DNA from 2 places in the Neisseria subflava genome. Region 1 is predicted to be linked to the other one. Evidence: predicted binding sites of a transcription regulator. Region 1 holds the regulator's gene; the other holds the start of a gene.
What was found. Region 1 encodes FNR, which switches genes on or off when oxygen is low (the NO sensors DNR and NnrR bind a similar motif). Its sites were predicted from a motif close to TTGATNNNNATCAA; they were not measured.
Positions count from the first base shown of each region.

Region 2: the regulator FNR is predicted to act here: its motif matches at 4,630-4,643, upstream of ubiU (ubiquinone anaerobic biosynthesis protein UbiU).

Region 1 covers NZ_CP039887.1:111,211-126,379, reverse strand. The annotation lists gene FAH66_RS00645 (bifunctional acetate--CoA ligase family protein/GNAT family N-acetyltransferase) at 1-1,213, shown strand, start outside; gene rpsP (30S ribosomal protein S16) at 1,289-1,537, shown strand; gene rimM (ribosome maturation factor RimM) at 1,553-2,062, shown strand; gene trmD (tRNA (guanosine(37)-N1)-methyltransferase TrmD) at 2,062-2,811, shown strand; gene rplS (50S ribosomal protein L19) at 2,826-3,191, shown strand; gene FAH66_RS00620 (PepSY-associated TM helix domain-containing protein) at 3,403-4,812, opposite strand; gene greA (transcription elongation factor GreA) at 5,157-5,633, shown strand; gene FAH66_RS00610 (DUF4149 domain-containing protein) at 5,732-6,160, shown strand; gene FAH66_RS00605 (OmpA family protein) at 6,295-7,056, opposite strand; gene FAH66_RS00595 (CysB family HTH-type transcriptional regulator) at 7,499-8,449, shown strand; gene fnr (fumarate/nitrate reduction transcriptional regulator Fnr) at 8,536-9,270, opposite strand; gene hemN (oxygen-independent coproporphyrinogen III oxidase) at 9,432-10,853, shown strand; gene FAH66_RS00580 (hypothetical protein) at 10,985-11,317, shown strand; gene FAH66_RS00575 (DUF1289 domain-containing protein) at 11,684-11,929, shown strand; gene FAH66_RS00570 (TraB/GumN family protein) at 11,968-12,954, shown strand; gene argF (ornithine carbamoyltransferase) at 13,054-14,049, opposite strand; gene FAH66_RS00560 (methylated-DNA--[protein]-cysteine S-methyltransferase) at 14,193-14,948, opposite strand; gene FAH66_RS00555 (DUF1643 domain-containing protein) at 14,951-15,169, opposite strand, start outside.
Region 2 covers NZ_CP039887.1:915,548-930,716, reverse strand. The annotation lists gene FAH66_RS04490 (HU family DNA-binding protein) at 1-30, shown strand, start outside; gene FAH66_RS04485 (FeoA family protein) at 382-651, shown strand; gene feoB (ferrous iron transporter B) at 679-2,547, shown strand; gene FAH66_RS04475 (FeoB-associated Cys-rich membrane protein) at 2,544-2,672, shown strand; gene FAH66_RS11025 (phosphatase PAP2 family protein) at 2,793-3,101, opposite strand; gene FAH66_RS04465 (DUF1287 domain-containing protein) at 3,624-4,277, opposite strand; gene ubiU (ubiquinone anaerobic biosynthesis protein UbiU) at 4,733-5,740, shown strand; gene FAH66_RS04455 (U32 family peptidase) at 5,754-6,671, shown strand; gene ubiT (ubiquinone anaerobic biosynthesis accessory factor UbiT) at 6,658-7,098, shown strand; gene mpl (UDP-N-acetylmuramate:L-alanyl-gamma-D-glutamyl-meso-diaminopimelate ligase) at 7,360-8,736, opposite strand; partial or broken gene FAH66_RS11135 (hypothetical protein) at 8,937-9,056, shown strand; gene FAH66_RS04440 (BCCT family transporter) at 9,115-9,438, shown strand; partial or broken gene FAH66_RS11020 (low temperature requirement protein A) at 9,409-10,391, opposite strand; gene FAH66_RS04430 (aldo/keto reductase) at 10,600-11,313, opposite strand; gene FAH66_RS04425 (hypothetical protein) at 11,299-11,526, shown strand; gene FAH66_RS04420 (P-II family nitrogen regulator) at 11,781-12,119, opposite strand; gene lpdA (dihydrolipoyl dehydrogenase) at 12,209-13,993, opposite strand; gene aceF (dihydrolipoyllysine-residue acetyltransferase) at 14,071-15,169, opposite strand, start outside.

The sequences.
Region 1 (15,169 bases):
CACGCCGGAAGAAGCCTTACTGACACTTTATTTTCGCAATCAAACAGCCTATTTGCAACAAGTGCAAAATACCCCTGCCCAAGCCAAAACAGGCCGTCTGAAAACACCTAAAAGCAAAAATATCGATAAAGCCATTGCATCCGGCCAAACCGAACTGATGGCGGAAGCCCTATACCTGCCTCCGTGCCAAATCCAAAAACACAATGCCGTCCAATTTCGATTCAGCCGCCATGCCATTTACGGCAATATCCTTACCGCCCATTACAACGGCCAAACCGAAGCCGCATTACCTCCCTTTACCACACTCGATATCCAGCGTTTAAGCCAGTTTACAGAACTCGACAACACGTCCGTTCTCAATCAATTCCTGCATTCCCTAAACACGCTTATCCACAACAACCAGCATATCGGCGACATTATCCTCAACTACAACGGCAGCCAATACAACAGCACCATCATTCCCGAAATCGTAGAAAAACCTGTTGCACCAACAACCAAAATTCCTAAAAAAGCCGTCCAAACCTTGGAACAGGCCGCCGCCAAAATGCAAAGCGCCGCCGCCTATCTCCAACAAAAAAATCCGGCCGCAGCCGAATTCCTACGCAACACCGGCGAAGCTGCTTCCGAACTGCTGCACCCTAAAACCGAAACGCCCGAGATACAAAACGTACTCGCACCCTACCCGAACCAAACCGATACCTTTACCCTGCCCGACGGCAACACACTTCACATCCGCGCACTAGAGCCTGAAGATGCCGAAGCCAAACAAAAATTTGTCCGCCAATTACCCGCGGCCGACCGCTATACGCGCTTCATGACCCATACCAACGAGTTGCCGCTGCCCACACTTGCACGGCTGACCCGTCCCGATTTCCATACCGAATGCGCATGGGCAGCCTTCACTTCAGACGGCCATATCGTCGCAGTCAGCCGTTACAGCCGCATCAATCGTAATGAGTGCGAGTTCGGCATTACTTTGGCACCTGAAGCACGCAAAACCGGCTTGGCAGGCAAAATGATGAGCCTCATTATCCAAACTGCCACACAGCAAGGTTACCAAACCATGAATGCGGAAATCCTCAAAGAAAACACACCGATGCTCAAACTCGCTGAAAAATCAGGCTTTACTGTCACACCATCTGAAACCGACCGCGGCCTGTATCAAGCCAGCCTCGATTTGAACGAATGGCAAAACAGCAACAAAAACAAATAAAAACTTGCATAACCCGTGTGAAATATCCTAAAATTAGCGGTTTCTATATATCCGCATTTTTCAAAAGGACTCAAAATGGTAGTTATCCGTTTGGCTCGCGGCGGCTCAAAACACCGCCCTTTCTACAACGTAGTCGTAACTGACTCTCGCAACCGTCGTGACGGCCGCTTCATCGAGCGCGTAGGTTTCTACAACCCCGTTGCCAACGAAAAACAAGAACGCGTACGTTTTGACGCAGACCGCATCAACCACTGGGTTGCTCAAGGCGCGAAAGTTAGCGACGCAGTTGCCAAACTGATTAAAGAGCAAAAAATCGCTGCTTAATCAGCCGAAACGACCATGACAGACACTCAAAAACGGGTAGCCATGGGCTACATTAAAGGCGTATTCGGCATTAAAGGCTGGCTGAAAATTGCTGCCAATACCGAATATACCGACAGCCTGCTGGACTACCCCGAGTGGCAGTTGTGCAAGGATGGCAAAACCCTGAATGTTGTGCTTGAGGCAGGTAAAATTGTCAATGGCGAACTTCAGGTTAAATTTGAAGGTATAGACGATCGCGACCAAGCATTTGCCTTGCGCGGCTATACCATCGAAATCCCAAGAGAGTCATTCGCCCCTACTGAGGAAGACGAATACTACTGGGCAGATTTAGTCGGCATGACCGTCATCAACAAAGAAAACATCGTCCTCGGTAAAGTCAGCAACCTGATGGAAACCGGTGCAAATGATGTTTTGATGATTAAAGGCGAACACGGACAAATCCTAATTCCCTTTGTCTCCAACTATATCGAATCTGTCGATACCGACAGCAAAACCATTATCGCCGACTGGGGTTTGGACTACTGATGCTGATTCAAGCCATCACCATTTTCCCGGAGATGTTCGACAGCATTGTCGAATATGGCGTTACAGGCAGAGCAAGAAAACAAAATCTTTGGCAGTTTCAAGCCATCAATCCCCGAAAATTTGCCGACAACAAACTTGGCTATATTGATGATCGCCCCTTCGGAGGTGGTCCGGGAATGATTATGATGGCGCCGCCGCTTCAAGCGGCAATCGAAGAAGCCAAAGCAAACTCGCAAAAACCTGCCAAAGTAATTTATCTCAGTCCGCAAGGTCAGCCGCTGACGCATAAAAAAGCTGCAGAATTTGCCGAACTACCCCATCTTGTTCTTCTATGCGGACGCTATGAAGGCATAGATGAAAGACTGCTGCAAAGCAGTGTGGACGAAGAAATCAGCATTGGCGACTTTGTCGTCTCGGGTGGCGAATTACCCGCCATGATGTTGATGGATGCCGTCTTAAGATTGGTTCCAGGTGTATTGGGCGATATACAGTCAGCCGAACAAGACTCGTTTTCAGACGGCCTTTTAGACTGTCCTCATTACACCAAACCCGTAGAATTCCAAGGCATGATAGTTCCCGACGTCTTACGCTCAGGAAATCATGGCTTGATTGCCGAGTGGCGATTGAAACAATCGCTGCGACGCACTTTAGAGCGCCGACCTGATTTATTGGAAAAGCGCAGTTTAATCCCAAAGGAATCCCGCCTCTTAAAAGAAATCTTGCAAGAGCAACAGGAAATCCAATCATAACTTAGGAAAAACAAATGAACTTGATTCAACAATTAGAGCAAGAAGAAATCGCTCGCTTGAACAAAGAAATCCCTGAATTCGCTCCAGGTGACACCGTTGTCGTATCTGTACGCGTGGTTGAGGGTTCTCGCAGCCGTCTGCAAGCATACGAAGGTGTTGTTATCGCTCGCCGCAACCGTGGCCTGAACAGCAACTTCATCGTTCGCAAAATCTCTAGCGGCGAAGGTGTAGAACGTACTTTCCAACTGTACTCTCCTACCGTAGAAAAAATCGAAGTTAAACGCCGTGGTGACGTACGTCGCGCCAAACTGTACTACCTGCGCGGCCTGACCGGTAAAGCAGCTCGCATTAAAGAAAAATTGCCTGCTCGCAAAGGCTAATAGCTTTCATCAAAAACCCACTTCTATGAAGTGGGTTTTTTGTTTTTATACAAAAACTCCTTGTCTTTCTTACACAATCCTGCAAGCTAATCACAATAAACACCTCACGCATAAACTTAAACAGAATCATAACTTCCCTACCTCTTTTAACCTTTATACAAAAGGCCGTCTGAAACAAAAGATTCAGACGGCCTTTAATCACATCGGGCGGTTATTTAAACCATCTTGCCAATGCCGGGATACGCGACAACAACAGTGTATCCAAAATCCAAATAACAGCGATTGCGGCAATGGCTGTTGGGAAAATCACAGCCAAAATCAAAAGCGGCACAGCCATTGCCCACCATACCGGCAATTTGATTTTCTGCGCCGGAGGAACCAAACCACGTGCTTCCGAAGGACGGCGTTTCCACCACATTACACAGCCGCTGACACAAATAAAGATAATCGCCAGACAGAACAAGACATTTGCCAATACGCTCCACCAGCCCAATGTACCCATATGCAAAGCAATGCTTGCCGCCATGAATTTACCAAACCAGTTGTAATCGTCGAAATGAATATCAGCCAGAATTTTACCGCTGTATTGATCGATGTGTACCGTGCGGTCAGCGGTCGGACTAATCATATCGTAACTCATTGAGTCTTGCGACAACGTCCATACACCGGTCTCACCTTTGGGTAAATTGAGCTGATAACGGCCTTTAAAGCCAATTTCACGTGCAAAGCGGTCAACCGTTTCCAAAGTCATCGGCTCACTTGGATTAATACCGTTTTCACCCATTGTCGTACCGGAAACCGGCATAGGCGTCAACTCCAAAATCCATGGCACTTCTTTAGATTTACCGTCATTCAGCACATCACCATGGGTTGGCACGGAAGATACCGGATTAGGCTCCACACCCCATTTACCGACAGGAAATTGACTCCACGCCTGAACCACTTTACCGCCCCAAATTCCCGCCCAAGCAATACCTGACAGACAGAACAGCAACAAAATCAAAGAAACCCAAGTGCCAAATGCACCGTGCATGCTACGCCACCATGTGCGTCCTTTGCCTGCTTTCGGCACAAGCATGGATTTCAGGCTGCGCTGTTTCGCCCACCACAAATAAATCCCCGTGATTATCATCAGGATGGTCAGCGACGCGGTAGTTTCCAGCAGATAGTCACCCACCGGGCCGATCATCATATCGCCGTGGATTTCGTCCATCGTGTGATACCAGCCTTGACCGCGCGGCATCGTATTCACAACTTTTGCTGTATAGGGATCAACGGCAACCATAGTGGCTTTATCATCATTGTTCACGCGGAATACGGCAACCATATCATCTGCGCGTGGCGCAATATACTGCACTACAGAAGCAGTTTCCGGATTCACAAACTGTCTGGCGGCCTCAGCCTGAGCCGACAAAGGCTGCACCACTGCCTGCGGCGTAATATGTATGCGTTCGCCTTCTTTACCGGTAATATTGGCGAATAGCAGCATTCCCAACCCTGTAACAGCCAACAGGGTTAAAAACGGCGCAACCAAAAGTCCGGCATAAAAATGCCATCGCCAAACAGTCAAATAACGGCGGTTAGCCTGTTGTTCATTTTGGGAAGTTGGTTTTGTTTCCATATTTTCTCTTCATATAGTTAAAGCAGACTAATTACTACGAATTAGCAACAGGTATTTTAATCAAAAACATTCATTTAAGAAACCGTTTTTCCAATGCAGCTTTGAAATACTTCAATATTTAGTTTTTAGGCCGTCTGAAAAAACAAAATAGACAGAAAACAACACTTTACTGAAAATCCGTTTTAATCATTGCGGTTTCGGCAGAATTTGGTAGAATACAGACATTACTTATTTATTCATCAAGCCGCCAAGCTTTGGCGGCTTGTATTTTTATTTCCAATCCGGCTACCGCGCGTGGCCGGATAAAATTTTAAAAGCATCATCATGCTTTCATGGAGAACTCAATGCAAAAAATCCCTTTGACCGTCCGTGGTGCAGAATTGTTGAAACAAGAACTTCAACACCTAAAAAGCGTAGCACGCCCAGAAGTTATCGAAGCCATCGCCGAAGCACGTTCGCACGGCGACTTGTCTGAAAACGCAGAATACGAAGCCGCCAAAGAGCGTCAAGGCTTTATCGAAGGCCGCATCGCCGAGTTGGAACACAAACTCTCTATGGCGCACATCATCAACCCTGCCGAAATCCATGCAGAAGGCAAAATCGTGTTCGGCACAACTGTGACACTGGAAGATTTGGAAACTGAAGAACAAGTTACCTACCAAATCGTCGGTGAAGATGAAGCAGACATCAAAGAACGCAAAATCTACGTTGGCTCCCCAATTGCCCGCGCCCTGATCGGCAAAGAAGAAGGCGACGTTGCAGAAGTTCAAGCACCCGGCGGCGTACGTGAATATGACATCATTGCCGTGCAATATATTTAAATAAACAAAAGGCCGTCTGAAAACATTTTCAGACGGCCTTTTGCTGTATCTAAAAACACCATAATCAAAGAAAGTGAAATCTTCCCAGGAGAAACATAATGAATCTACTGTACAAAATTATCCAAACCGCTGCCGCCATGTGGCTCGGTATGCAGCTGACAGCAGGCTATGTTACCGCCCCAATCCTGTTCCGCCTTCTGCCTAAAATGCAGGCGGGAGAAATTGCCGGCATTTCATTTGCCATCACAGCACTATGTGGCTTAGTTATTTTTGGCGCAGCCTATGCCTTTTTCAGACGGCAACTGGCCTCACTTTCTTGGTGGATCTTGGTACTTTGGCTACTCTTAGCCTGCAACCATCTTTTGGTTACGCCGGTTATCGAAGCACACAAATATGGGCTGGATAACTGGCTGCTGTCCCTAGTAGGTGGAACATTCGGTGTTTGGCACGGCTTATCCAGTATTATCTTTTTGATTTGTACGATACTGGCAGCCATCTGCGTATGGAAATGGCCCAAGCCAAACTAATCTGTCTTAATAAAAGGCCGTCTGAAAATAAATCTTTCAGACGGCCTTTTATTTTGAATCATTAATTCCCCAACTCTTCAAATATAAGCCATAAAAAATGCCCTGCAATATGCAGGGCATTTTTCACAAACTGATTAAGGTTTAGCGTAACCGTGAACGCCATTATAAGGAGCTGGGATCCAACCTTCATCAGAAGCAGGCAATTCGCCTTGACCTTCGATAGTTTGGCCTGGAGCAACTTGACGAGTAACAATGCTGCGGATTTTAACGTCAACGCGGCGGTCAGGCTCGATACAAGCGATAAGAGCAGCACGTTTCTTAGCTTTAGAAACTTTTTTGCCCAGTTTAGCAACTTCAGCTTCACAAGTAGCAGTCATGCGAGCTTGAGATTCGCCCAAACCTACTGCAGAGATTTTGCTAGAAGCAACACCACGGCCTACCAAGTAGTTAGCAACTACGTTAGCACGACGCTCAGACAGAGCTTGGTTGTATTGCTCAGAACCCATGAAGTCAGTGTGACCTTCAACACGTACAGTTTGTACGTCTTTGTTGCTCAGGCGTTGAGCCAAAGAGTCCAAGTTTTCTTGGGCTTCAGGACGCAGGTTGTCTTTGTCGAAGCCGAACAGAGTTTTAGTAGACAGAGAAACAGTTTCATCAACATACTCAGGAGCTTGTTGTACAGGAGCAACTGCTTCACGATCACCACATTCAACACGGCCTTGGGTAGCTTTGTCGAAGTAGCTGTTTTTCCAGCATTCGCCGTAGTTGTTACGGACGATTTCTTGAGATTGGCTGCTTACGGTGTAACCGTGTTTGGTGTGCGCTTCGCTGGCCATAGCGGTGCCAGAGGCAACCAAGGCAACGAACAATGCGCTTAATTTCAGCTGTTTGGTCATTTTATTCCCTCATCAAATTGTTATGCGGCGGACTAGGAAAGCAACCGCTGCAAAGTACCAATATACAGGCCGCAGTATCAAAACAGCGGCAAATCGGATATATCAGGTTGCACTATAAAGAAGCGCAAGGCAAACTGTCAATACTCGATGCCTTCAAACAATCATGAAGTGCCTGCTTCCTAGTAGTTAATCATGCCGAAAAATCAATCTTGTGTCATTAATTTAGGGCAAAATCAGACAATTCATCCATCTGAAGTTGCACAAAAACAACAAAACCCCTTTCCCTCATCTTTCCTGCATTTCCTGTTTTCATATCGTTAAAAGATATTTTCATTAAAAACAACCGTTTTCAAAACTCGGGGCAAAACTGGGCAAAATATGTTAAATTACATGCCGTTTGTCGCACAAAATCCACATTAACAACGTATCCGGTACTGCTACCATGAAACTGCAACAATTACGTTATGCCCTTGAGGTTTACCGACACAATCTGAATGTCTCCGAAGCCGCCGATGCGCTTTTCACATCCCAGCCCGGCATTTCCAAACAAATCCGCCTGCTTGAAGAAGAATTGGGTATCCAAATTTTTATCCGCAGCGGCAAACGTGTGGTTTCCGTTTCGCAACCGGGCAAAGCCGTATTAGAGATTTCGGAACGGATTTTGCGTGATGTACAAAACATTAAAAATATCGGCAGCGAGTTTACCGATCATGACAGCGGCTCGCTGACCATCGCGACAACGCATACCCAGGCACGTTATGCTTTGCCCAAAATCGTTGCGGAATTTGTCAAAAACTACCCTAAAGTCAATTTGACCATCAAACAAGGCAGCCCTTCTGCCATCGCGCAAATGGTCAGCAGCGGCGAAGCTGATTTGGCAATTATTACTGAACGCATTGACGATCATCCCGAGTTGGGCAAACTGCCCTGCTATGAATGGAACCATGCCGTCATTGTTCCGCACGACCACCCTCTTTTGGACTGCCGCAATCCTTTAAGCCTTGAAGATTTGGCTTCTTTTCCGCTGGTTACTTACGAATTTGCTTTTAATTCCGGCAGCAGCATCGCGCGTACATTTAATAAAGCGCATATTGAGCAACCTGATGTTGCCTTATCGGCTGCCGATACGGATGTATTGAAGACGTATGTCCGCTTAGGCTTGGGCGTTGGTTTGATGGCCAAAATGGCGTACGATCCCGTTGTCGATCAAGATTTACAGCTTATTGATGCGGCACACTTATTTGAACCGTCGCCCACTTGGATAGCCTTACGCACCGATACCTACCTGCGTGGTTACGCGTATGACTTTATCCAGATGTTTGCACCGAAACTGACCAGAGAAGTAGTCGACCGCATTCTGTACACGCCGGTTGTTGAAGATTTTTCAATTTAATATCTGACTATCACTTTCGTAACTTAACAATTATTCTTTAATTCTTGTTAAAAAGGCCGTCTGAAATATTTCAGACGGCCTAAGATTCAGATAGCGTGCGAACAACCGGAAACCATTTTCTTCAAGGTTGTCGCATCTAAGATTTTGATGTGCTTGTGTTCAACCGAAATCAAGCCTTCATGATGGAATTTAGACAAGGTGCGGCTGACTGTTTCCAGCTTCAGTCCCAAATAGCTGCCGATTTCCTCACGCGACATCCGCAAGATAAAATCATTGGCGGCGAAGCCTCGTGAATAGAGACGCTGAGACAGGTTGAGCAAGAATGCCGCCAATCGCTCTTCAGCGCGCATATTGCCCAAAAGCAACATAACGCCCTGATCTCGGACAATTTCGCGGCTCATCAAGCGGAAAAAGTGGGAGCGGAGGCTGGGAATATCCTGACCGAGTTCCTCAATATGAGTAAACGGAAGCTCGCATACCTCGCTGTCTTCCAAAGCCACAGCATCACAGCTGTGAATATGGGAACAAATCCCATCCATACCGACCAGTTCGCCCGACATAAAAAAGCCGGTTACCTGATCGCGTCCATCTTGGCTGGCGACTGTTGTCTTAAAGAAGCCTGCACGGATGGCAAACAAAGAGGTAAACGGCTCGCCGGCACGGAACAGGTATTCACCTTTTTTCAGACGGCGGCTTTGACGAATAACCGCGTCCAGTTGTGAAAATTCGTTAGGCATCAGTCCGACAGGCAAACACAGCTCGCGTAAAGAACATGTGGAACACAAGGTTTTCATTTGATGTGTTGCATTGTGTGTGGCCATAACGCACCCTTAATCTGCATAGTTCTATAAATCCCTGATGAAGCCGAATAACTATTGACCCAAGTCAAAGTCGGCATATCATTATCAGGCATTCTATCAAACTATCGAAATTTTGACTAAAATTTTCCCTAATTTCCCTACTTTATACTACAAGCCCGACCATGAAAATCATCCCCATCTCAAATAACACCAACACAAACAACGAATTACCGGAATTCGATCGTGAATTGATTGCCAGTTTGCCATCAAGCGGTCCCCGTTATACATCCTATCCGACTGCCGACCGCTTCCATGAAGGCTTTAAAGAAGCCGAATATATCCAAGCTTTAAGCCTGCGCAATACGGGAGCGCTTAACAAACCCCTTTCGCTCTACATCCACATTCCCTTCTGCAATACCATCTGCTACTACTGCGGCTGCAACAAAATCATTACCAAAGACAAAAGCCGTGCCGATGCCTATATCCAGTATCTGGAAAAAGAAATGGAATTGCTGGCACCGCATTTGGGCGGAAGACACCAGCTCGCGCAGCTCCACTTCGGCGGCGGTACGCCCACATTCCTGAGAGACGACCAACTCGAACGCGTCTTCGACATGATTCGTAAATACTTCCAGCTGATTCCCAACGGCGAATACTCCATCGAAATCGATCCGCGCAAAGTCAGCCGCGAAACTGTCCTCAAACTGGGCAAACTTGGTTTCAACCGCATGAGTGTCGGTATTCAAGACTTTGACCCTAAAGTGCAGGAAGCCGTCAACCGTATTCAAAGCTACGAAGAAACCAAAGAAGTGATTGATGCCGCGCGTGAAGCCGGATTTAAATCAGTCAGCGTCGATTTAATTTACGGCCTGCCGCACCAAAACACCGAAAGCATCAAGACCACCATCGACACGGTCTTGTCCCTCGATCCCGACCGTCTTGCCCTCTACCACTACGCCCACCTGCCGCATATCTTCAAACCGCAACGCCGTATCGACACCAATGTCGTTCCCGGCAGCGAAGAAAAACTCGATATGCTGCAATATTGCGTTCAAACCCTGACCGAGCGCGGCTACGTCTTCATCGGTATGGACCACTTTGCCAAACCTGACGACGAACTCTCCATCGCCCTCAAGGAAGGCTTCCTGCAACGCAACTTCCAAGGCTATTCAACCTATGCCGACTGCGATTTGGTAGCGATCGGCGTGTCCTCTATCGGCAAAATCGGCAGCACCTACTCCCAAAACGAGCGCGACATCGATGCCTATTACGCCGCACTCGATGCCGGACATCTGCCGATTATGCGCGGCTACCAGCTCAATCAAGACGACATCCTGCGCCGCAACATCATTCAGGATTTAATGTGCCGCTTCTCGCTTGATTATCAAATTTATGAAAGCGTGTTCGGCATTCCGTTTAGCCGCTATTTTGCAGCCGAACTGGAAGATATGAAGCAACTGGAAACCCTCGGCTTGGTCCGTCTCAAACCACACAGTCTGACTGTTACGCCGAAGGGCCGTTTCCTAATCCGCAACATCGCCATGGTGTTCGACTACCATCTGCGCCATAAAGAAACCAAAGCCAAATACTCGCAAACTGTGTAAACAGGAATGGACAAGGTCGTCTGAAAATTCTCAGACGACCTTTGTTTTTATTTTCAATACTTTCGGGTAACATAAAACCATATTTTCCGCTTTATCAGGATTCAAAGTTAATTTGTATAGGCGCGTATCCTATGATTACCGAGCAGCAAAACGATATCCTCAGCATCAATCAAGTGCAGCTTCTCCTTGCTGAAAAACGCACGGCACTTGCTATCATGCGTACGGGCATTGCCGTTTTCGCACTCCCTTTGTCTATTTTCAGTGCGCTGATTGCGACATCGAAATGGTACGAAGCCATCGATGTTTGGCCTTTGCTCTCACTGGTCAGTCTGATGAACATCAGTTTGATTATTTTCTCGGTCTATCTGATTACCCGCTCACTCCGTAGAATGCATCAATACGACCGAATGATTGCCGATATCAAATACAACAACCAGTCTTTACGCAAACTGATTAAGTCATAAAGTGCAAATAGTTGGAGCTAGGCATAAGGTCGTCTGAAAATCAAAATATAGAGGAACTCCAGATTTGTATTAAAACATGATTCTGCCAAACATACCGTAATTGTTCTTGAAGACCTTACTGTACACTTTGCTCCCTCGTTTGGAATCGATACGATACCATTGCAGTACAAGATATAATCTGCGATATATTTATGGTTTCTCTTAGGGTTTTTATGCCTAGGGTGGCAGATATAAACTTATTGAAATGACCAACTCAATTGGATATTGGTAGGAATCCTACCGGATACACTTGCCGTGTTTAGACAAATACGAATGCAGTCTGAAATTTCGGTTTGTCCGGTCTCTTATCTCAAACGCTTTTAAAATATGGAACAACCCGATTTTTTCCCCATCCCCAGTCCCTGTATAGGTGTCTGCGAAGCCAATGCCAAAGGTTATTGCAAAGGCTGTCTGCGCAGTCGGGAAGAGCGCTTGTACTGGCTCCAGATGACCGACAGCCAAAAGCATCAAGTCATGCACCTCCTGTCCCTCAGGAAGGCCAAAATCCGCAACCGCAAAATGGAAAAACCCGAAACGGGTGAACATCCGGTTCAAAACCTGCTCGATTTCTAAATCGCCCTTGCCTACCGCACACCACAATAAGGAAAAACATGAAAAAACTGCTCGCCTGCCTGCTTGTGCCATTGACCGCCCTTGCCTTGGGTGCCTGCAAACCCGCCGCAACTTCACCCGAAAGCAAACCTGCCGAACTTAACTGGCAGCAGCCTAAACTGACCAGCAATGTTTGGAAAATCAGCAAAGAAGGCCAACCTGATTCCTACCTGCTCGGCACCATCCACATGGGACGAACCCATCAAACCCTGTCTTCCGATGCAGTCAAACTATTGCAATCCACCGACCAACTGACCACAGAAGTTGACCCATTGCCGGACAGCAGTCCGGAAACGAAAAAAATGTATCAAAAATACTTCAAAGAAGTCATGAGTACCGAACCGCTCAGCCGCAAGCTCGGCAAAACAGATTTCCGTCTTTTACAAGAAATCTATTCACAAAATGAAGAAAGCCGACCCATCGCCCAAATTGCCGACAAACTCCATCCATGGGCGGCATTCATTTTTGCCGGCAGTACATTTCCCAAAGGGTATAGCTCAGAAACCGGTGCAGATATGTTGCTGACCAACGCAGCCGCCGACATCAATAAGCCGCGTGGTTCATTAGAAAGTTTGGATGATGTTACCGCGATCTTCAAAGCCCAGCCTGAAGAAACCATGCTCAACTTTCTGAAAGCCAGTATTAAAACCAATAAAGAAGAAACCGAAGATATCAAAAAACTCCATCAAGCCTATTCAGACGGCCGCTTTGAAGAACTCATCCCACTTTTGGAAGAAACCGAACAACGCACCCTCAAACTTGTTGATACCAAATACGCCAAAGCCATGTCCGATTGGCTGAAAAACGACCTCCTGATTCGGCGTAACTTGGCATGGCTGCCTGAAATCCGCAAGCAATCCGCCAAACAAAGCACCCTCTTTGCCGTCGGCATTGCCCATTTACCCAGCGAAAAAGGCTTAATCGAACTATTGCGTCAAGAAGGCTATCAAGTAACGCCCGAACCCAAAGTCCTGATTTGGCAATAAATCCCAATCAAACAACAAGGCCGTCTGAAAGTCTTTCTTTCAGACGGCCTTTATTTAATCTCTATTAAATGAAGCAGTAAGCAATGTTGAGCGTAACAATCAATCGCCCAATGCCGCTACCATCACCGCTTTAATCGTATGCATCCGGTTTTCTGCCTGATCAAACACAATGCTGGCTTCGCTTTCAAAGACTTCTTCCGTTACTTCCACACCATTCAGGCCGAATGTCTCATAAATCCATTCGCCGACTTTGGTTTCGCGATTATGGAAAGCAGGCAGACAGTGCATAAACTTGACTTGCGGATTTTCCGCCGCCACCATCAGCTCAGGCGTAACTCGGTAACCTTTCAGCAAATCAATACGTTCCTGCCAAGCCTCTTTAGGCTCGCCCATGCTGACCCACACATCGGTATGGATAAAATCCACGCCTTTTACGGCTTCTTTCACATTCTCCGTCAACAGAATCCGTCCGCCGGTCTCTTTGGCAACAGCCTGTACCGTCTCGATAATGTTTTCAGACGGCCACAAACTTTTCGGTGCACCGATACGCACGTCCATGCCCAGTTTTGCAGCCAACACCAGCAACGAATTGGCCATGTTGTAACGCGCATCGCCGACATAGGCAAACGCAATTTGGTTCAAAGGCTTGTCGCTATGTTCGCGCATCGTCAGCGCATCGGCGAGCATTTGGGTCGGGTGGAACTCGTTGGTCAAACCATTGAACACAGGCACGCCTGCATACTTGGCCAGCTCTTCCACCACATCCTGCCCAAAACCGCGATACTCGATACCGTCAAACATCCGTCCTAAAACACGCGCGGTATCCTTAATGCTTTCCTTATGTCCGATTTGACTGGCAGAAGGCTCCAGATAAGTTACCCCTGCACCTTGGTCGCGTGCAGCCACCTCAAACGCGCAACGGGTGCGGGTCGATGTTTTCTCGAAAATCAGGGCGATGTTTTTTCCTTTCATCTGCTGCACCTCGCGCCCTGCTTTTTTAGCGGCCTTCAATTCGGCGGCAAGGTCGAGATATGAAGTAATTTCTTCCGGCGTAAAATCCAAAAGTTTTAAAAAATGGCGGTTTTTCAGGCTCATGTCTTATTTCTCTTTTTCTAGCGTGGGCGTTACCCAACATTTTTCTCCATGCAGATTTTTCCGGGCTTCCCCGACCTTCTGCTACTCAATTTTTTAACGCGCGAAGCCTGCCCGAAGCGCGGCCCCTTATCCTCTATCAAAACTCAGAACAAGGCCGTCTGAACTTCGCCTCGCTCCAAGGCAAGCAACGACTGTTTGCGGTTCAAGCCGCCTGCGTAGCCGGTCAGTTTACCGTCGCTGCCAATAACGCGGTGGCAGGGAATCAGGATAGACACCTTGTTCTGCCCGTTGGCGGCGGCAACGGCACGAATGGCTTTGGGATTACCCAACTGCTGCGCCTGCTCCTTGTAGCTGCGCGTTTCACCGTAAGGAATGGTCAGCAGCGCGTTCCACACCTGCTGCTGAAAAGCTGTACCTATCGTTTCCAAAGGCGTCGCAAAAACTTTCAGACGGCCTTGAAAGTATAAATCCAATTCTTGGCGCAAAAGTTGCGTTTGCTCATTTTCTTGGAAAATAAACTGCCCATGTAAAGCTTTTTGGACAGCCATGATTTCCTGTTCCATATGTTTCTGCCCGACAAATTCCAGCAGACACAAACCCTTGCTACCAAACACCGCCAACATCTCGCCCAAGGGCGTAGCAACCGCGGCAACAGTCAGTTCGTTTGGACTATCTGGATAACGTGTTTCCAATAGCCGGATAGCTCGGCGGATACGGACATATTCCTCAGGCGTACAACCGATACAGTCAATAAAATCCTGCTCGAACTGCTTGGCTTCGTGTTCAGTAAGACGCTCGTGCAGCAAGGCTTCGAGGTCGGCAGAAAAGTCGGTTTCCAACTGCTCGCGGATTTCATTCCACTTTGATGGAAGATTGTTTAAAGAAGGTAGGGTAGTCATGATCAAGAGAAATCAAAATTTATTTTTCTTGAGAAGTCTTGTTTTACAACTCTATTTAATGGGTGTACTGGTTCCCCTTTTTTTGTAAGAGCAGCAAATGTATAAATCTTAATATCAGCCTTCTTTAGCCTTGGTAAAAGCTTTTTCTTACTTTTAGTTAAAACAGAATAATTTAAATTACCCCAAGCCCCCCAGACCTCCTTAATTCCGTTGCCTTTTAA
Region 2 (15,169 bases), 800 kb from region 1:
GCCGGTAAAGCATTGAAAGACGCTCTGTAATTTAGAGTCTTTCCCTGAATGGGAATAAAAAACCGATTTGATTCGGTTTTTTATTTTGAAGGCCGTCTGAAACCTTTCAGACGGCCTTTAGTTTGTTGAGTGCATAAAAAGGCTGAAATCCTAATGATAAAAGGATTTCAGCCTTTTTAGTTTATCTTGTTACATTTGATTTTTATATTGATATACCTTATCATTAACGGAAACACAGTATTCAAAACAAACCGCACTTATCGAAAGAAGGGGCAAATAGCCATTCATAACCAATCTTTCAATTCAAATGTGCCACGCACTCGTCATACTTCTCACATTTTTTCAATAATCTGATTTTAAAACAAATGAAAAGAGAGGCTTATGTCTACCATTCCTTTATCAAGCCTTAAAAAAGGCGCAGTCGTACATATTGATTCCATTGCTCCCAACCCTGTTTTTGGTGATTTGGATACCTTGGTAACCCGTCGTCTTTCGGATTTGGGTTTTTCCAGCGGAATGCCGTTGCAAGTGATTGCCGTGGGCGGTTTTGGAAGAGGACCGTTTGCAGTACGCTTGGGCAATCAATCCCAATTTTCCCTGCGTTTGGAAGAGGCCGGGAAGATTATGTGTCGTATCGTTGAGGCCGTTTAAGGCCGTCTGAAAGAATAAGGAAAAATGATGGAACTAAGCTATTTTGCCTTGATTGGCGCGCCAAACTGCGGCAAAACCGTTTTGTTCAACGGTTTGACCGGCGCACATGCCAAGGTTGCCAATTATCCGGGCGTAACTGTCGATAAGCGCGAGGGCGCCTTCCTCGACGACGAGGCCGTCCGCATTATCGACCTGCCGGGTACATACAGCCTACGCACGACCAGCCCCGACGAAGCGGTGGCGAAAGATGTAATGGTAGGCAAGATGGGCATTCCGCCCGATGCCATTATTGCCGTTGCCGACGCGACCAACCTGCGTATGACCCTGCGCATGATTTTGGAACTGAAAACGCTGGGACTGCCTATGGTGGTGTCGCTGAATTTGAGCGACGTGGCCCGCAAAAGGGGCTTGAATATCGACGCGGCCAAACTGAGCGAGTTGTTGGATGCACCTGTTTTGGAAACAGTTGCAGTGAGCGCGTCGGGCGTACAGGCTGTACGCGAAGCCGTGGCGAAGCTGCCGCGCAAACGCTCTTTCCCCGCAAACCCCGCCTCTGCCGAACGCACGCTCGATGCGCTGGATAGCGACAAACTTTATCAAGAAGTCGAATCGATTTTGGCACAAGTGGTACGCACCCAGATGACGCTGCCCGCATGGCACAAAAAACTCGACGACATCGTGCTGCACCCCGTCTGGGGCATGATTATGCTGCTGGTGATCCTGTTTATGGTGTTCCAAGCGGTTTACACATGGGCGGCGCCGATTATGGACGCCATCGAAGGCGGCTTTACCGCGCTGGGCGAATGGATAGGCGCCAACATGGAGCCGGGCATCCTCAGCGACTTGCTCGTCAACGGCGTCATTGCCGGTATGGGCAGCGTGTTGGTGTTCGTGCCGCAGATTACGATTTTGTTCGCCTTCATCCTGCTTTTGGAAGACTCAGGCTACCTGCCGCGCGCGGCGTTCCTGCTGGATAACGTGATGGCAAAAAGCGGCCTGTCGGGACGCTCGTTTATCCCGCTTCTGTCGAGTTTCGCCTGTGCCGTTCCCGCCGTGATGTCGGCGCGTACGATTAATGACCCGCGCGAACGCCTCGTTACTATCGCCGTCGCCCCGCTGCTGACCTGCTCCGCGCGGCTGCCCGTTTACGCGCTGATTATCGCCGCCGTCATTCCTGACCGAACAGTAGGCGGAATTTTCAACCTGCAAGGGCTGACACTGTTCATCCTCTATCTCGCAGGCATCCTGTCAGCCGCCTTGGCAGCGTATATCATGAAACGCTTGGCGCGTATGAAAGGCAACGTGCAGCAATTCCCGCTCTTAATGGAACTGCCGACTTTCCGCACGCCCAACTTCAAACACATCATGACCAGCCTGTGGGACAGGGTAAAAGCCTTCCTCAAACGCGCCGGTACGATTATCTTCGCCCTTGCCGTAGTTTTGTGGGGCTTGGTAAGCTGGCCGCAACCGCCTGAAGGCGCAACCGGTGCAGCCATCGATTACAGCTTGGCAGGTACGCTTGGTCATGCTATTCAGCCGTTGTTTGCACCTTTGGGCTTTACTTGGGAAATGTGTATCGCCATGATTCCGGGTATTGCCGCGCGTGAAGTAGTTGTCGCCGCTTTGGGTACCGTTTACGCCGTCAGCGCGTCGTCTGAAGATGCGGTACAAAACGCACTGATTCCTATCGTACACAACAACTGGGGCTTGCCGACTGCCTTTGCTTTCTTGGCTTGGTATGTGTATGCTCCGATGTGTGCTGCGACTTTGGCCGTAATTAAACGCGAAACCAAATCCACGAAAAATATGCTTATGATTACAGGCTATTTGTTCCTGATGGCTTATTTTGCCGCATTCGTGGTTTACCAAATTTCTTCAAGGATACTATCGTCATGACTCAATATATTATCGTCGGCTTAATTATGCTCACCTGCGTATTCTTCCTCTTGCGAAAATTCGTGTTCAAACCGAAAAAACGCGACTGCAGCAGCGGCTGCGGCAAATGCGGCGGTTGCGGTTAAATAAAGAGGGTTAGGTAAAAGTAAAAGGCCGTCTGAAATGGTTTCAGACGGCCTTTTTGTATGTTTGAACTATGGTTCAATCGTTGTTGTAGGGTTTTCTAAGATTCTGTGACAAAACGCTTAAACTGTCTTTTTTCTTGGGAAAATGATGCAAGTGATTAAAAATATCAATGTTCCCCCTACGAAATCGATTAAATGGTGTTGATAGACAAATAAGACCGAAATGGCGAGTAAAAACCCCCATATACCAAAAAATGATTTTAAGAATTTGGATTTGAATTCTCTACAATAAACCTCAGCCGAAAGAAAAGCGAAACTCACATGTAATGACGGGCATTGATTAAAACTACTGTCCAATTTTCCCAAAATATAAAAGAAGGATTTTAAAATTTGGTTATCGACTTCAGGCTTGGGAAAATAAAATTTCATAGGAAATATTACAAATAGAGCAGTAGAAACTCCGATTAAAAAGGCTGCTCTTTTTATCAGTAATTTCAGACTGCTTTCGTTCTTTTCCAAAAATATAGTGACCAAGAAGAAAAACGGTGACGTCATATAAGGCAACATAAATATGGGCAAGAAAGGAATATTCCTTTCCCAGTCTATAAAATATGAAGGCACATTATCGACTGTATATGTATAAAACTCAGCTCCCTTTTAAAAAACGATAAAAAATATTGATATAAAAATTGTATATTTAATCTTTAGTTTCGATAGCTTATCCACTTACCGATTTTCTCCATCCATGATTCCAATATAATTAAAATCGTAAAAGTTCATCACACTATCATATATATCAGTGATATGGAATATGTCGCACTGTCTCTAATATTTTGTCGGATGGTTATTCCATCTATGGTTTCAGACGGCCTCGAAAGGTGGATTGTAAAAAAAGCGCAAAATTACAGATTAGGTATGATATTGAAGTGAATCTTTCAGTAGTCTCATGATTTATTGAACGGGAAGTCTGAAATGTCCGGTAATGGTGTAGCGGTAGAGGACATCGTCTTCACGGGTTCCCAAACCGATATTATGGATAATCAGTGGCCTGTCGCCGATTTTTCGATCGGAGACAATGCCGATATGGGGACGGTTGCCTTTTAACTCCCAAGTTACGATATCTCCGGCTTGATAGTTTGTGTCTTGAACGGCCCAGCCTTGACGCGTGAAATAAGTCATTAGGTTAGGGACGCGGCGGTGGTCGATATTGGTATCGGGTTGTTTCAAACCCCAGCGTTTCGGATAGACAGAAAAGTTACGGCTCATGTCTTGATGAACAAGCTCTTGCAAATCTATATTTTGCTCACGCAATGCACGGATGACCACGTCTGTGCAAACGCCTTTTTCCATCGGTACATCGCCCATCGGATAAGTGAGCTTCGTGTAAGCTGGGTCGTAACAAAGGGTTTTACCAATTTGATTTCGTGCAGATTGGACAATTTGCGGAGATGGTTCTTCGGGTTCGGTAATCTCCTGTTGTAGGAAATCGGTATTAATACTTGGGATAGAGTTGTGATGACGGGCAAAAAATACAGCTGTTGTAATCAGAAGGATAGAAAGCACAATACTGATAACTATGGGCTTAAAGGCTGTTTTGTGTTTCATGATATATACACGGCTTAGATGTTGTTTGCATTATTATCAAATTTTTGGGTGGGTTGGCAATGCATAATGGAAAAATGGTCTTTAGCAAGTATGTATGGGTAAATAATAGATGAGTGTTATTTGGGTATTACTAAAACGTTTTTCGTAAATATAGATTTTAAATTGGTACATGATAAAAGGTCGTCTGAAACAGGTTTCAGACGACCTTTTATTGTAAAAATCTATAAATTTAATAGATAATAACTATTCTCATATTATCAAGCTAGAAAAGATAACCCGCTGATTAACTTGATATTTTATATGGTTAAATTATGTTAACTAAAACATACGCTATCCAAACCTGATTTCACAGTTGATTTAAATCATAATGTCTTGTGTCCAAATCTCTAAAATACCCGAAATCATATTAGATATTGATTTTCGAATAACAAACTACAAGAGTCGAGGAACGCAAAATGCCGAAAATCCCTGAGTTGGTTTGTCCTGCCGGTAATCTGCCTGCTTTGAAGACGGCAGTGGACAATGGCGCTGACACAGTTTATATGGGGCTGAAAGATGCGACGAATGCGCGCAATTTTCCGGGACTGAATTTCGATATGAAATCGGCGCAGGAAGGGGTAGCTTACGCCCATGCGCGCGGCCGCAATGTGTTGATGGCAATCAATACTTTTGCCCAGGCGGGGCAAATCGAGCGGTGGCATCGGGCTGTCGATACGGCGGTGCAACTGGGGGCGGACGCGATAATCGTTGCCGACCCTGCGATTATGGCTTATGCCGCCGAGCGTCATCCTAATTTGAGGCTGCACATGTCGGTGCAGGGTTCGGCGACCAATTACGAAGCCATCAATATGATGAAGGAACTGTTCGGCGTCCGCCGTGCCGTGTTGCCGCGCGTTTTAACGGTCGATCAGGTCAAGCATGTGATTGACAATACGGATGTGGAAATCGAAGTGTTCGGTTTCGGCAGTTTGTGTGTGATGGTAGAAGGGCGCTGCATTTTATCGAGCTATGCGACGGGCGAATCACCGAATATGCAGGGCGTGTGTTCACCGGCGAAGGCGGTGCGTTGGGAGCAGCTGCCCGACCGCATGAACGTGCGGTTGAACCAGGTGTTAATTGACCAGTACAAACCGAACGAACCGGCAGGCTATCCGACACTGTGCAAAGGCCGTTTTGAAGTCAATGACGAAACCTATTACGCGCTGGAAGAGCCGACCAGCCTGAATGTTTTGGAAATGTTGCCCGAACTCATCAAAATCGGTGTATCCGCCATTAAAATCGAAGGCCGCCAGCGCAGCCCGATGTACACGGCGCAGGTTACCAAATCGCTGCGGCAGGCTTTGGACGCGGCCGCTGCCGATCCGGCTCATTTCAAAGTCAATCCGGTGTGGAACAACGCGCTGAGCAAGGTTTCGGAAGGGCATCAGACGACCTTGGGCGCATACAGCCGTCCGTGGAAATAAGGGAGGAGGAAAAATGAATCCGATGAAATTATCGTTGGGGCCGGTTTTGTTTTTCTGGCAGAAGGAAGCCCTGCTGGAATTTTACGCCGCTATGCTGGATGCGCCAGTGGACACCATTTATCTGGGAGAAGTGGTGTGTTCGCGCCGCCAGAAAATGCGTTTTGCCGACTGGGTCAGCTTGGCGGAAGATTTGGCGGAAAGCGGCAAAGAGATTATCTTGTCGTCGCAGGTGCTGCTGGAAAGTGAATCCGATTTGAAGCGCCTGCGTAAAATCACGGGGCAGGACAAATTCAAAGTCGAAGCCAACGATATGGGCGCGGTCAAATTGGCGCGCGAACACGGTATTCCGTTTGTCGCCGGCGCCAGCCTGAACATTTACAATGAAAGTACGCTGGCATTGTTTCAGAAACTTGGCGCATACCGCTGGATTGCGCCGTCCGAGTTGAGCCGTGACAAAGTTGCCGAAATCATCAAGGCTTCAGACGACATCGAAACGGAATTGTTTGCTTGGGGCAAAATGCCTTTGGCGTACTCTTCACGCTGCTTTACCGCGCGGCATTACAACCTGAACAAAGACGGCTGTGAATTCCGCTGCTTGGATTACGAGCAAGGTATGGACATGAACACCCGCGAGGGCAAGCCGTTTTTAACCATCAACGGCATCCAAACCATGTCTTACGGCTGCCAAAACCTGCTGCCGCACCATGAGGATTTGCGACAAATCGGTGTGAACATGCTGCGCCTGTCGCCGCAAATGCACGGCATGGCGGAAATCGTCCGTATCCACCGCGATGTATTGGACGGCAAAACCGCACTGGCGGATGCGCTGCCCGAATTGGAAAGACTGACCACCGGCACGCTGGTGGACGGCTATTGGCACGGTCAGCCGGGTATCGAAGCCGTGAAGGAGGAATATTATGGCGTTGCCTGAAATTGTATTGCCCGCATGGGCGGGAAAAATCGGCGGAAAATTACCGGGCAGGCCACCGCGCTTCGCTTTGGTTTTTACCCTCAACACCATGCTCAAACGCGGATTGCTGCCCGCCGATATGAGCCTGTTTGACGGTCGAACCTTCGAAATTGACGTATTGGACGCAGGCATCAAGGTGCGTTTCACCGCCAATGCCGAAAAATTCATCGATGCGGATTTTTTGGGTACGCCCGATTTGCGCCTTGCCGCCAACGGCATCGACTTTATGCGCATGATGATGCGCGAGGAAGACCCGGATACTTTGTTTTTCAATCGCAAACTGCAAATCGAAGGCGATACCGAGCTTGGGCTGATTACCAAAAACCTGCTCGACAGCGTGGACTGGCCGTTCGGAGATTGGTTTTTGAAGCGGCAGATGTCCGACTGAATGCCGGTTCGTGCAAGAATAAAGCAAAGCATTCATCCATTAAGTTTATGATTTAAAAATAAAATATTCAATACCTTTTACAAAATTCCCAAATCCCTAAATTTCTACCAAGGTATTTAGGGATTTGGGAATTTGTGTTTGGATTTTGGCCACCGGGTAAAAGGTATTTTGCAAAAGTCTCAATCCACAACAAAAAGGCCGTCTGAAAACCAAATTCCGGTTTTCAGACGGCCCCAATCATTTAAAACTTTCAACAAACTCTTATTTCAACGCTTCCAACAGCTTTCCGTGTATTCCGCCGAATCCGCCGTTGCTCATGATCAAAATATGGTCGCCTGCTTCGGCATTTTTCACAATTTCGGCAACAAAGGCATCGAAGTCTTGACCGACGTGCAGCTTGCCGTCCAAAGGCGCGAGAGCTTCGGCGACGTTCCAGTCCACGCCGCCGGCGTAGCAGAACACTTGGTCGGCACCTTTGAGGCATTCGGGCAGAGCGGCTTTCATGGTGCCAAGTTTCATGGTGTTGGAACGCGGCTCGAGGACGGCGAGGATGCGGGCATTTCCGACGCGCTGGCGCAGGCCTTCGATGGTGGTTTCGATGGCGGTCGGATGGTGGGCGAAGTCGTCGTAAACGGTGATACCGTTTACCGTGCCTTTGATTTCCATACGGCGTTTGACGTTTTTAAACGCGCTCAAGGCTTCGCAGGCGGTCTGAATGTCGACTCCGGCATGACGTGCGGCGGAGATGACGGCAAGCGCGTTCATGCGGTTGTGTCCGCCCATCAAATCCCATGCGACGTGTCCGGCTTTTTTGCCGTCAAGCAACACGTCAAACGAGCCGTCGGCATTGACTTCGCCGACCTGCCAGCCGTGTTCGGTGCCGAATTTTTCCACCGGCGTCCAGCAGCCTTTGTCGAGCGTATCTTGCAGGCTTTGCTGCTGTCCGTTGCAGACGATTAAGCCTTCGGACGGCACGGTGCGCACGAGGTGGTGGAACTGGGTCTGTATCGCGCCCAAATCGGCGAAGATATCGGCGTGGTCGAATTCCAGATTGTTCAACACGATGGTACGCGGGCGGTAATGTACGAATTTGGAGCGTTTATCGAAAAAGGCGGTGTCGTATTCGTCGGCTTCGATGACGAAAAACGGCGATTTGCTGTTCGGGTCTTGACGCGGCGTTTGCGGCAGACGGGCGGAAACGCTGAAGTTTTCCGGTACGCCGCCAATCAGGAAGCCTGGTGCGAGACCGGCATATTCCAAGACCCATGCCAGCATAGAGGCGGTAGTCGTTTTGCCGTGTGTTCCGGCTACGCCGAGTACCCAGTGTTGGTGTAATACGTTTTCAGCAAGCCATTGTGGGCCGGAAATATAAGGTAGGCCGCGGTTTAAAATCGCTTCAACCACATCCATGCCGCGTTTGGCAACATTGCCGATAACGTAAATATCGGCTTTAAATTCGTCTAATTGAGCGGCATCAAAACCTTCGTGTACGCCTATACCTAAGGCTTCAAGCTGGGTGCTCATCGGCGGATACATCTTCGCGTCGCAACCGCTGACTTTAAAACCTGCTTCTTTGGCAATAGCCGCTACGCCGCCCATAAATGTGCCGCCGATACCGATAATGTGGATGTGTTTCATGATAAGACCGTCTTGGGAATGAATTAATTTTAAAGCCGTCATTATAACGGAGTTTGGATAAAGGGGTCGTCTGAAAAGTAAAACGGCAATAAGAATAGGGGAAGAGATAGGGAGGATTGAATCTTAATAGGGAATTTTTAGGTTATAGTTGCTACTGAAATATTTATACTTTGGGTGCTGTGTTGCCGATTGAAAAAGGTATGAAATGGCTGGGCGATATGACTGTAGTTCTGTCTTTGCTCATGCTGGTGTTTGTTTTCTTGGTTGACCCGACTCACTACTTCCTCAGCAACTTGGTTGTCTCTATCGATAATATCCTTACTCAAACCGTTCACCATTCTTTCGAGCTGTACTTGTTCCACAACCGCGATTGGTCTAATGGCTTACTGGGTATGGTGGATTACTTGGGCACCATTTGTGGGCGTGTTCTTAGCGAAAATTTCCAAACGCCGTACTTTGCGCGAATTCGTGCTGGCATCCATTATGGTACTAGCCGGCTTCCTCGTGATTTGGTTCTCCGTATTCTCCGGCTTCAGCCTGTTTGATACTGTTGAAGGTACTGGATGCTTGGCAGAAATTGCCAATAAAGGCGACTACGAAGGCACATTCTATTACCTGCTCAATATGCTGCCTCTGTCTTTTGCAACCAAACCGTTGACCGTTATCCTGTTCTTAGGTTTCTGGGTTCTGGTTTGTTTGTGAAAGTTGTCGGGTGCGACGTTCAAAATACACTGTTGCCATGGCAATCGCAGCGGTCATCAATGCCGTTGTGGTTAAGATAACAAGGGGCTGCGGCGGTAAAACGGCGGCCAGCCCTGCGCCGATAACGAATAAGGTCGTCTGAAAAATCCAAAGCCGTTGCGGTCGGCGGTATTCGGGCTTGTTGTACGGCGTGTTGGCGGCAACCCCGAGATAAAACACGCCCAAACCGAGCCACAGCATTCGGACGGACTCAGCGGTAGCGGTGCTGTTTTGGTGCAGCCAAGCCAGTGCCACCGTTACCAAAGCGATGCCGATCAGTACGGCATAATGGCTGTACGAGGGCAATGCGCCCGAGTTTTGCGCTTTGTGTTCGTCGATAAAATAGGAAAACTGCATCACATAAACCGTAAACATCGCAAACAGAATCACAATCACGGGCAGTACGCCGATTTCAAACTTCGCCACGTGGAAATAAGGGGCGATGTCGATCACAGTTTCGCCGAAAAAAATAATCACCAGCCCGTTTAGGCGTTCGAGTAGATGCGGAAAATTCACCGCAGGTTGCTTGTGGCTGACAAAGGTGGGCAAAATCCAACCCAAACCGAAACCGCCCAGCGCAACCCACTGTCCGATATGGGCGGGAAACAACAGCGAACCGAGCACCGTCGCCGCCGTCAATCCGCGCAATCCCGCCACCAGCTTGATTCTGCGGCGTTGTTCGGGGGAAGCGTGGCGGGCAAGCTGCAACAGATATTGCAGGCAGACACTGCCGACCAGTAGCCCCAGCGCAAGATTAAACGGCACAAAATTTGCCAGCCAGTCGCTGCCCACCGCATTGGACAAAACAGCAGCAAAAACATATCGGCAAACAAAAACAGCCGATCCCGCCAAGAGTTGTCGCCGAAGCGGTTGATGTAAATGCTCTGGTATAACCAAATGGTAAACAGAATCACCAGCGAAATCAGAAACGTGACGTAATCGGCTTCGTCGGCGTGGTGCACCAGCTCGGTGGTGCGGGACAAAGATATACAAACACCAAATCATAAAACAGCTCGGGCAGCCCGACTTTTTTCTCTCCAACAGGCATAAGCCCTCCGGTTGTGATGAATAACTTAGTGAAGAATAACAGTTTTTACCGACAAGTACCATTGACTGGGCGGCTTAAAAATAGCTCTCGTCAATGTCCATTTTGCCCAGTTTTTGGTTAATGGCGTGCAATTCGTCCGCAGTCAGGCGGATTCGCAGTGCGCCGAGGTTTTCCGCCAAGCGGTGTTTTTTGGTGGTGCCCGGAATCGGTACGATAAAGGGCTTTTGCGCCAGTTCCCACGCCAACACGATGTGCGCGGCGGTGGCGGATTTGGCGGCGGCGAGCTCGTGCAGCAAGTCCAACACAGACTGGTTTTTCGTCATCACATCCGCCGAAAAACGCTTCATCGTGCGGCGGAAATCGCCTTTGGCGTATTGGGTCTGCGCGTTAAAACGGCCGCTTAAAAAGCTGTTCCCCAGCGGGCTGTATGCCACAAAGCCGATATGGTTGGCTTCGCAAAAAGCAAACAATGCTTTTTCGGGGGCGCGGAACACCATGGAATATTGGTTCTCCGTGGCGGTAATGGGCGTAACGGCGTGGGCGGCGGCCATATACTCAATCGGCGTGTTGGACACGCCCCAATGATGGATTTTGCCTGCCTTAATCAATTCGCCCATTACTTCCGCTACCGCCTCGGCGGGTACATTCGGGTCAATGCGATGCTGGTAATACAGGTCGATGTAGTCGGTTTGCAGATTGCGTAAGGATTCGTCCACTTGCTTGCGGATGGATTCGGGGCGGCTGTCCAGCACATTCTCCACGCTGCTGGCGGAATGAGTTTGCCCCACAATGCCGATCCAACCGTAGGCGACAACAGTATGGTAGTAAATTTTGCTTTTGCACCGACTTCAGTAGGCGGCTTGGGCATCAACTACACAATCACGCCGGAAGGCTGGTTGTATACGGTAAGCCATACTCAAGAGCAACAAGAGAAAGTCAACATATTCGTCAATGCTCTGAAAGTAGGCGGAAAAAATCTGCTCGAATTTCTTAATGCTTGATAATGTGAGATTTTTGGTAGATTGAACCTAAGTCAATCATAGAAAACGGATACATAAAATGCTGCTTGTTTGATAAGCGGCATTTTATTATCTATGGTTTCTATGTTTATTCAGGCTGGCAGTGATGGTTTGATGTCTTAGAAAAGTTGTGGCTGTAATTGTGAAAATAATGCCGTCTGAAAAATAAGTTCTGAGTAAACCACGCTACGACTTATTTTCAGACGGCATTTGTCTTCTGTATTTTACGATTTCTATTAAAGTGCTGCTTCTGAGCGTTCTCCGGTACGAATACGGATCGCTTCTTCAACCGGATAAATAAAGATTTTACCATCACCGATTTTGCCGGAATGCGCGGTTTCTAAAATGGCGTCCACAGCCTGATCGACTTTGTCGTCAGCCAATACCAATTCAATTTTTACTTTAGGCAGAAAATCGACTGCGTATTCCGCGCCACGATAAATTTCCGTATGGCCTTTTTGGCGGCCGAAACCTTTGACTTCGCTGACAGTCATGCCGGTAATACCGATTTCAGTCAGGATTTCGCGTACATCGTCGAGTTTGAAAGGTTTGATAATAGCTTCGATTTTTTTCATATTGAGTCTCCTTATTTGCGAAAAGGCCGTCTGAAACATTCAGACGGCCTTTGTTCCATCAAGTTTGTTCAAATTTTATTTGAGTGAACTTATTTCTTTTTCTGAGCAGGCAGGTCGGTACATACGCCCAATGCCACTTCCGCAGCCATACCGATGGATTCGCCCAGGGTTGGGTGTGGGTGGATGGTTTTACCGATATCGGCTGCATCACAGCCCATTTCGATGGCCAAGCAGATTTCGCCGATCATATCGCCGCCGTTAGGACCAACGATACCGCCACCGATGATGCGGCCGGTTTCAGCATCAAAAATCAGCTTAGTGAAACCATTGTCGCAACCGTTGGCAATCGCACGGCCGGAAGCAGCCCATGGGAAGTTGGCTTTGGTGATTTTGCGGCCGGAGGCTTTGGCAGACAACTCGGTTTCGCCAACCCATGCCACTTCAGGAGAAGTGTAAGCAACGCCCGGAATAACGCGCGCGTCGAAGTAGGCTTTGTGGCCGGCACAGTTTTCAGCGGCAACGTGACCTTCGTGAACGGCTTTGTGTGCCAACATCGGTTGACCAACGATATCGCCGATAGCGTAGATGTGTGGCACATTGGTGCGCATTTGTTTGTCCACTTCGATGAAGCCGCGATCGGTAACGGCAACACCGGCTTTTTCGGCACTGATGAGTTTGCCATTAGGCGCACGACCGGCAGCTACCAGTACGGCATCGTAACGTTGTGGTTCTTTAGGCGCATTTGCACCTTCGAAGGTAACGTAAACGCCGTCTTCTTTAGGCTCGACAGCAACAGTTTTGGTGTTGATCATGATGTTGTCAAAACGGTATTCGTTTTGTTTTTGCCATACTTTAACCAAGTCGCGGTCTGCGCCTTGCATCAGGCCATCCATCATTTCAACAACATCCAGGCGAGAACCCAGCGTGCTGTAAACCGTACCCATTTCGAGACCAATAATACCGCCACCGATGATCAACAGTTTGCCCGGTACTTCTTTCAGTGCCAAAGCGCCGCTGGAGTCGAAAATTCGAGGATCTTCAGGGATGAAAGGCAATTTGGTTACGCGGCTGCCTGCTGCAATGATACAGTTTTTAAAGGCAACGATTTTTTTCTCACCGGTAGGAGTCGCTTGTTCGTACACTTCGCTGGTCGTCAGAGAAACTTCCAAGTGGTGCGGATCTAAGAATTGACCGTCGCCTTGGATAACATCCACTTTGCGACCTTTAGCCATGCCTGCCAAACCGCCGGTCAGACGTGAAACCACACCGTCTTTGTAGGCGCGCAGCATGTCGATATCGAGTTCAGGCTCAGGGTATTTGATACCGTTGGCAGCCAAGTGGCGTACTTCATCGATAACGGCAGCATTGTGCAACAGTGCTTTGGAAGGGATACAGCCGACGTTCAAGCAAACGCCGCCCAAAGTTTTGTAACGTTCAACGATGGCAACTTTCAAGCCTTCGTCAGCAGCGGCAAATGCAGCAGAATAACCGCCAGGGCCGCCGCCCAATACAACTACGTCGTATTCGGCATCGGCAGAACCGCCGAATTGAGCAGCTTGAGGAGTAGGAGCGGCTGCTTTAGGTGCTTCTTGTGCAGGGGCGGCAGGCGCTTCGGCTTGAGGAGCAGCAGCTGCACCTTCGGCTTCAACGACAACAATCAAACCGCCTTCGGAGATTTTGTCGCCGACTTTAACTTTAACCTCTTTGACTACGCCTGCAACTTCGGCAGGTACGTCCATAGTCGCTTTATCGGTTTCCAAAGTAATCAGGGTATCGTCCACAGCAATGGTATCGCCCACATTTACTTCGACCGCAATAATATCTACATTTTCGTGACCGCCAATGTCGGGCACTTTCAATTCAACTAAGCTCATGTCTAATCTTTCTGAATGATGTTCGGACTTCTTTTTTCAGACGGCCTTTCTATTCAGGCCGTCTGAAAATGCTCGGATTACAGAGTAATGCGGCGGAAGTCTTTCAACAGGTTAGCCAGGAATACGGTGAAGCGCATACCGGCGGCACCGTCGATGACACGGTGGTCAAAGGACAGGCTCAACGGGCACATCAGGCGTGGAGCAAATTCTTTGCCGTTCCAAACCGGTTTGATTTGGGATTTGCACACGCCCAAGATAGCAACTTCAGGAGCATTCACAATTGGTGTGAAGCCTGTGCCGCCGATACCGCCCAAGCTGGAAATGGTAAAGCATGCGCCTTGCATTTCTTGTGGTTTGAGCTTGCCTTCGCGGGCTTTTTTAGACAATTCGGTCAGCTCTTGGCTGATTTGTTTCAAGCCTTTTTGATCCACGTCTTTGATGACTGGAACAACCAAGCCGTTTGGCGTGTCTGCTGCGAAACCGATATTGAAGTAGTTTTTCAGCACCAAGTTGTCGCCATCCAGAGAGGCGTTGAATTCAGGGAAGGCTTTCAGCGCAGCAACAGAGGCTTTGATGATGAACGCCAATGGGGACAGTTTCACGCCTTCGCGTTCCCATTCTTTGTTCAGTTGTTTGCGGAATTCTTCCAATTCGGTCATGTCCGCTTCTTCGTGTACGGTAACGTGAGGAATCACAACCCAGTTACGAGACAGGTTTTGACCGGAGATTTTCTTAATGCGAGACAATTCTTTAACTTCGACGCTGCCGAATTTAGAGAAGTCAACTTTAGGCCATGGCAACAAGTCCAGACCACCGCCCAAAGAAGCAGCGGCAGGTTTGCCTGCACCGCTTTGCATAACGGATTTAACAAAGGCTTTAACGTCTTCGCCCATGATACGGCCTTTCAGACCGGTACCTTTGACTTGGCCCAAATTTACGCCCAATTCGCGCGCCAGTTTGCGTGCGGAAGGACCTGCATGCGCTTTTGCAAATGCAGCTTCATCGATTTTGGCAGCAGCAGGAGCAGCAGGTGCAGCAGGTGCAGGCGCAGCTGCTGGTGCAGTAGGAGCAGGAGCGGCAGCTGGTGCAGGCGCAGCGGCTTGAGTGGCAGGAGCAGGGGCTGCTGCGGCAGAGCCGGCAGTTTCTACTTCAATAATGGCGGAGCCTTCGGATACT